One region of the Clostridium subterminale genome, then DNA from elsewhere that is predicted to be linked to it. Evidence: predicted binding sites of a transcription regulator. Region 1 holds the regulator's gene; the other holds the start of a gene.
What was found. Region 1 encodes HrcA, which represses chaperone genes, less so after heat shock. Its sites were predicted from a motif close to TGTTAGCACTCNNNNNNNNNGAGTGCTAACA; they were not measured.
Positions count from the first base shown of each region.

Region 2: the regulator HrcA is predicted to act here: its motif matches at 1,825-1,855, upstream of groES (co-chaperone GroES).

Region 1 covers NZ_BAAACI010000001.1:802,817-806,254, forward strand. The annotation lists gene dnaK (molecular chaperone DnaK) at 1-733, opposite strand, end outside; gene grpE (nucleotide exchange factor GrpE) at 830-1,456, opposite strand; gene hrcA (heat-inducible transcriptional repressor HrcA) at 1,524-2,561, opposite strand; gene hemW (radical SAM family heme chaperone HemW) at 2,807-3,438, opposite strand, start outside.
Region 2 covers NZ_BAAACI010000007.1:560,911-564,348, reverse strand. The annotation lists gene ABDZ93_RS16190 (DNA-3-methyladenine glycosylase family protein) at 1-629, shown strand, start outside; gene ABDZ93_RS16185 (TVP38/TMEM64 family protein) at 998-1,714, shown strand; gene groES (co-chaperone GroES) at 1,909-2,193, shown strand; gene groL (chaperonin GroEL) at 2,434-3,438, shown strand, end outside.

The DNA of each region.
Region 1 (3,438 bases):
ATTCTATTTTAGCTTTTTCAGCAGCTTCTTTTAATCTTTGAAGTGCCATTTTATCATTTCTTAAATCAATTCCATTAGAAGCTTTGAAAGTTTCAGCTATATAATCCATAACTTTTTGGTCAAAGTCATCTCCACCAAGACGAGTATCTCCATTTGTAGATTTAACTTCGAAAACTCCATCTCCAAGTTCTAAGATAGATACGTCGAAAGTACCACCACCAAGGTCATATACAAATATTTTTTGGTTTGTATCCATTTTGTCAAGACCATAAGCAAGAGATGCAGCTGTTGGCTCGTTTATAATTCTCTTAACATCAAGACCTGCAATTCTTCCTGCATCTTTAGTTGCTTGTCTTTGGCTATCATTGAAGTATGCTGGAACTGTGATAACAGCTTCTGTAACTGTTTCTCCTAAGTAAGCTTCAGCATCAGCTTTTAATTTTTGAAGTACCATTGCTGATATTTCTTGTGGAGTATATTCTTTTCCATCTATATTTACTTTATGATTTGTTCCCATTTCTCTTTTAATTGAGATTATAGTTTTATCTGGGTTTGTTATTGATTGTCTTTTTGCTACTTGACCAACAAGTCTTTCACCATCTTGTAAGAAAGATACTACTGATGGAGTAGTTCTAGCACCTTCTGAATTTGGTATTATAACTGGATCTCCACCTTCCATAACTGATACACAAGAGTTTGTTGTTCCTAAATCAATTCCTATTATTTTTGCCATTGTAATTTCCTCCTATAAATTAATACATTTAATTTGTTCTAATTTACTATATACATTTATTTTTAATTAATGATTGCAACTTTTCTAAAGCATAGATTAATTTGCTACTTTAACCATACTATGTCTTAATACTTTATCTCCTTTTTTATATCCCTTTAGGAATACTTCAGCTACTTGATTTTTTTCTAAGTTTTCATCTTCTACATGCATTACTGCATTGTGGAAGTTAGGGTCAAATTCTCCATCAGATGAGATTTCTTCAACTCCTAGCTTTTCAAAGGAAGCTGTAAACTGATTTATAGTTAATTCAATACCTTTTTTAAGATCTTCTGCACTACCATCTACTGCAACAGCTCTTTCTAAATTGTCTAACACCGGTAGTATTTCCTTTAATACATCAGCACAGGCCTCTGTATATATATTTTCCTTTTCCTTAGAAGTTCTTTTTCTAAAGTTATCATATTCAGCGACAGTTCTTAATAATTTATCTTTCAAAGAATCATTTTCTTCTTTTAGCTCTTTAATTTCTTCTTTGCGATTTCTGAATTTTTTCATTTCATCTTCCTTCTCATCTTCCTCTTTAACCTCTGAGGTTTCTTCACCGGAAGTGCTTTCCTCTTCATTTTGAATTTTTTCAGAAGGGTCATTTTCTAAAACTTCATCCGCATTATCTTCCATATCTTTTTTATCTAGCTCTTGGTTTTCTTCCATATTATTTTGCAATGCTCTTTCCTCCAATCTAAATGCTTATCTCATTTACTTTGAATTTTGAATATATATAAACCCATAGTTAATCTGGATCATATATGCTAGAAATCTTGTCGTTTATCTCATTAACCACAGTATCAAGAACAGCTATAACTCTATCATAATGGATTCTTGTAGGTCCTATAACTCCTATAGTACCCATGATACGGCCATTACAAGTATAGCTAGCAGTGATTATACTGCACTCCTTAGCACACTCTACAAAGTTTTCTTCTCCTATACTAATAAATAAAGAATCTTTATTTCCTTTGCTAAGAATTTCATTTAGGTTTTCTTCATTATTTACTAATCCTAAAAACGCCTTTGCTTTATCGATATTATTATATTCAGGATAGTTAAATATATTTGTAGCACCCTTAGTATAAATTTCACCAGAATCTCCCAACACTAGTGTTTCATGAAGTACAGGAATTATACTATCAAATATCTCTTCGTAACCAACTAATTCATTTTTTAAATTAACAAGGAAATCTAAAGTTATTTGTTCTATGCTAATTCCTACAAGTAGTCTATTAAGAGCATTATTGACTTTTATTAGCTTATTATCATCTACTGGATTTGTTACTCTAATAGTATTATTTTTTATATTGCCATTGTCTGTTATTATGGTAGATAAAATTATGTTGTTTTCTATAGCTAATAACTTTATATACTTAATACTAGACTTTTTAACAGGAGCAACTTTCACTACAGAAGTTAGTCTAGTAATATTAGAAAGTACGTCTATAGCACCCTTAATAATACTATCTATTTCACTAATAGATGTGTCCTTTATCAGGTCATGTCTTATAGTTTCATGCTCTTCTTCTGTAAGTCTGCTAGGGGTCATAAGTCTATCTACATAAAGTCTATAACCCTTATCAGAAGGTCGTCTTCCAGAGGATGAATGTAGTTGTTCTAAAAATCCCATTTCTTCAAGATCAGCCATTTCGTTTCTAATAGTCGCCGAACTTATTCCTAAATCGTATTTTTTAGATATGGTTCTTGAACCTACAGGTTCTCCGTAAGTTATATAATCATTTATTATAGCCTGTAAGATTTTAATCTTTCTTTCATCCATATCCATCTTATCACCTCTTTGTTAGCACTCACTACTTACGAGTGCTAATGACTATATTTAATATATATCATTTATAAAATTTAATGTCAATATGATTCATAAATTATTTACAAAATTAACAGGGTTCTCAGTATGAGTATTTTTGATACTTAGAAGTCGTTGTCCTTTATGGGAAATAGTTATCCAGGCACGTAACAGCTCTTCACTCCCACTTTTAAGAAGATGGGAGTGTTAGAAGGTGGTAGTCATAGGATAAAATCCACCATTACTTGATTGCTGAGCTCTATCCCCCTTTTAGTAAGAAATAGTCTATCTCCTTTTAAAATTAATAAATTTAACTTTACATGCTTATCTATAACTTCTTTGTATTTTTCGAAAACGGAGATATTAAACCTTCTATTAAATTCTTCTATGCTAATGCCTTCTATTTTTCTTAATCCTAGGAACATAAACTCTTCTATATCATCCTTTAAGGAATTTGCATTACTCTCCACCACTGCAGACTTTTTATTTTCCATAGACATAATATAGGTTTCTATTTTTTCTTCATTTCTATACCTAACACCATTGACATAGGAATGAGAAGATGAACCACAACCAATATAACTTTCTAAATTCCAATATATTTTATTGTGCTTACACTCTAATCCCTCCTTTGCAAAATTTGAAATCTCATATTGATGATATCCTTGTACCTCTAAAAAGTTAATAGCTTCAGCATACATATCTCTCTCCACATCTTCACTAGGTAAAATTAATTTATCCTTTTCATAAAGATTAGAAAACTTAGTTCCTTCTTCTATAATTAAACTATAACAAGATATATGCTCTGGCTTTAACTCCACCACCTTACTTAACGTTTCCTTCCACTGATCTA
Region 2 (3,438 bases), on a different contig from region 1:
ATTCAGCTATAAAAGAGGAGTTTGAAAAGGATGAACTTTTAAAAAAAGCAGTAGAATTTGGTGTAGGAATAAGAATATTACAGCAAGACCCCTTTGAAATCCTAATATCTTTTATTATATCTGCAAATAATAGAATTCCTATGATTAAAAGAGCTATAGAGAATATAAGTAGAACATATGGCAAATCTATAGAATATAAGGGAAATACATATTATGCTTTTCCAACTTTAAAGGAATTTAGTATAGCAACAGTGGAAGATATAGAAGCTTTAAGTGTTGGATTTAGAGCTAAGTATATATTTAAGGCACTAGAAGATTTGAGTAGTGGCACCTATGACTTAAATGAAATAAAGCTAAGCGATGATGATGGATGCCATGAAGGCCTTAAAAACTTTAATGGAGTAGGTCCTAAGGTAGCAGATTGCATAATGCTATTTTCTATGGGGAAATATTCAGCATTCCCAGTGGATGTGTGGGTAAAAAGAGCAATGCAATTCTTTTATGTGGCACCAGATGTATCGTTACCTAAGATAAGACAGTTTGCAAGAGAAAAGTTTGGTAGCTTATCTGGATTTGCACAGCAATATTTATTTTACTATGCAAGAGAAAATAATATAAAGATAGACTAATATTTATATATGAAGATTTAAAAGATATATAAACTTATTCATGAAAAATATATTAAGGCATCTTCAAAAAATAAATAAGTCAGAATGCTCGTTTATCTGATGACTACCAGCTCTAATACTCCCATCTTCTTCAAAGTGGGAGTAAAGAGCTGCTACGTCCCTGGATAACGATTTCTAAGCTTCGAAGAAACTAAGAAATCTGTTAATTTTGTGTTATACTGCGTCAACAGAACCCTTAGATAGTGCTACTATCTGCGGAACCTGTTTCCTTGTCTAACTCAAAATATACTTACCATTTTTGACTTGTTATTTATTTTCAGATGCCTGAAAACAGCTTATAAACTAAGGGTATACAAGGTGGGAAAGGAATGGAGAATAAAAATAAGATAAAAAAGTATGTAATAAATGGATTAATATGGACTATAGTTGTAGTAGTATTAATAATAGCATATTGGGAATTTTCTAAGAAATTCACTGTTTTTAGAGATCCGGAAGAATTAAAAAAATTAATACTATCCTTTGGAAGTTATAGTATAATTGCATTTGTAGTACTCCAAATGATACAAGTAATAATATTCTTTATACCAGGAGAAGTTGTTCAAGTAGCAGGTGGATACATATTTGGACCAGTAGTAGGTGGAATTGCCTCTGCTGTAGGAATAATTCTTGGAAGTGTAGTTGCATATTTTATAGCTAAATTATGCGGAAAAAGATATATAAATAAACTTATTGAAAAAAATAATTTAACTAAGATGAAGAGGATATTAGATGCTGGAAGTAATAATATAGTTATCTTTGTAATATACTTTATACCTGGAATACCTAAAGATATACTAGTTTATGTAGCTGGTATATCAAATGTAACCTTAAGTGACTTCATATTATATTCTTCTGCAGGTAGATTACCATGGATTATCACATCTGCCATGTTCGGTCACGGTATACATAGTGGAGATTATGTATCTATGATAATTATAGGTATAATATCAGGAGTCTTATTTTTAGTAGGAATATTAAGAGGACATAAGATTATAGACTTTTTTCATAGAGCTTTAAAGCATAAAGGCAAAAATAAGAGAAAATAAGAGAAAATATTACCATGAGTGAGATATTTTCAAATATTTGCTTATTTTACGAGGTTCTATTAGAATTAAAGATTTGCTTATAAAATAATAATTATATATTATTATATTGTAGTTAGCACTCAATGATTGTGAGTGCTAATAAGTAGTGATAAATAAAAAAATTATATAAATAATAAACAATAGGAGGGTTTTTTATGAATATCAGACCATTAGGCGACAGAGTTGTAATCAAGAGATTAGAATCTGAGGAAATAACTAAAGGGGGAATAGTTCTAGCAGGTACTGCAAAAGAAAAACCACAAGAGGCAGAAGTCGTTGCAGTAGGGCCAGGAACTTACTCTCATGGAAGAGAAATTAAGATGGAAGTCAAAGTAGGAGATAAAATATTATTCTCTAAATTTGCAGGCACAGAAGTTAAATTCGAAGGACAAGAATATATAATATTAAAACAAGAAGATATATTAGCAATCTTAGAATAAGTCATCTTAAAAAAATAAATAAGTCAGAATGCTCGTTTATTTTGTGTTATACTGCGTCAACAGAACCCTTAGATAGTGCTACTATCTGTGGAACCTGTCTCCTTGTCTAACTCAAAATATACTTCCCATCTTTGATTTGTTATTTATTTTCAGATGCCTAAGTAATATATCTTATAAGTTTAAAGAAAACAATTTAAATGTTAAGCTGGAAAATTCACATATAATAGGAGGTAAATGAATATGGCTAAAAGTATTTTATTCGGAGAAGAATCAAGAAGAGCTATGCAAAGAGGTGTAGATGTACTTGCAGATACAGTTAAGGTAACTTTAGGACCAAAAGGAAGAAATGTTATATTAGATAAAAAATTTGGTTCACCACTTATAACAAATGATGGTGTTACAATAGCTAGAGAAATAGAACTTGAAGATGCATATGAAAATATGGGTGCACAACTTGTAAAAGAAGTTGCAAACAAAACAAATGATGTAGCTGGAGACGGAACTACAACTGCTACAGTACTTGCTCAAGCTATCATAAGAGAAGGACTTAAGAACGTAACAGCTGGTTCAAATCCAATGTTATTAAGAAATGGTATAAGAATGGCTGTAGATACAGCAGTTGAAGAAATAAAGAAATACTCTAGACAAGTAGATGGAAAAGAAGACATAGCAAGAGTTGCAGCAATATCAGCAGCAGACGAAGAAGTTGGAGCTCTAATAGCTACAGCGATGGATAAAGTAGGTAACGAAGGTGTTATCGCTGTAGAAGAGTCTAAAACAATGGGAACAGAACTTGATGTTGTTGAAGGTATGCAATTTGATAGAGGATATTTAAGTGCATATATGGTAACTGACACAGATAAGATGGAAGCTGTACTTGATAATCCATACATTTTAATAACTGATAAGAAAATATCTAATATCCAAGAATTACTTCCAATTCTTGAGCAAATAGTACAACAAGGTAAAAAACTTTTAATAATCGCTGAAGATGTTGAAGGTGAAGCAATAGCTACTTTAGTAGTTAATAAATTAAGAGGAACATTTACATGTGTTGCTGTTAAAGCTCCTGGCTTTGGAGATAGAAGAAAAGAAATGCTTGAAGATATAGCTATATTAACAGGAGGTACAGTAATTTCAGAAGAATTAGGATACGACATTAAAGATGCAACTATCGATATGTTAGGAAAAGCTGATAGTGTTAAAATTACTAAAGAAAATACTGTTATCGTAAATGGAAAAGGT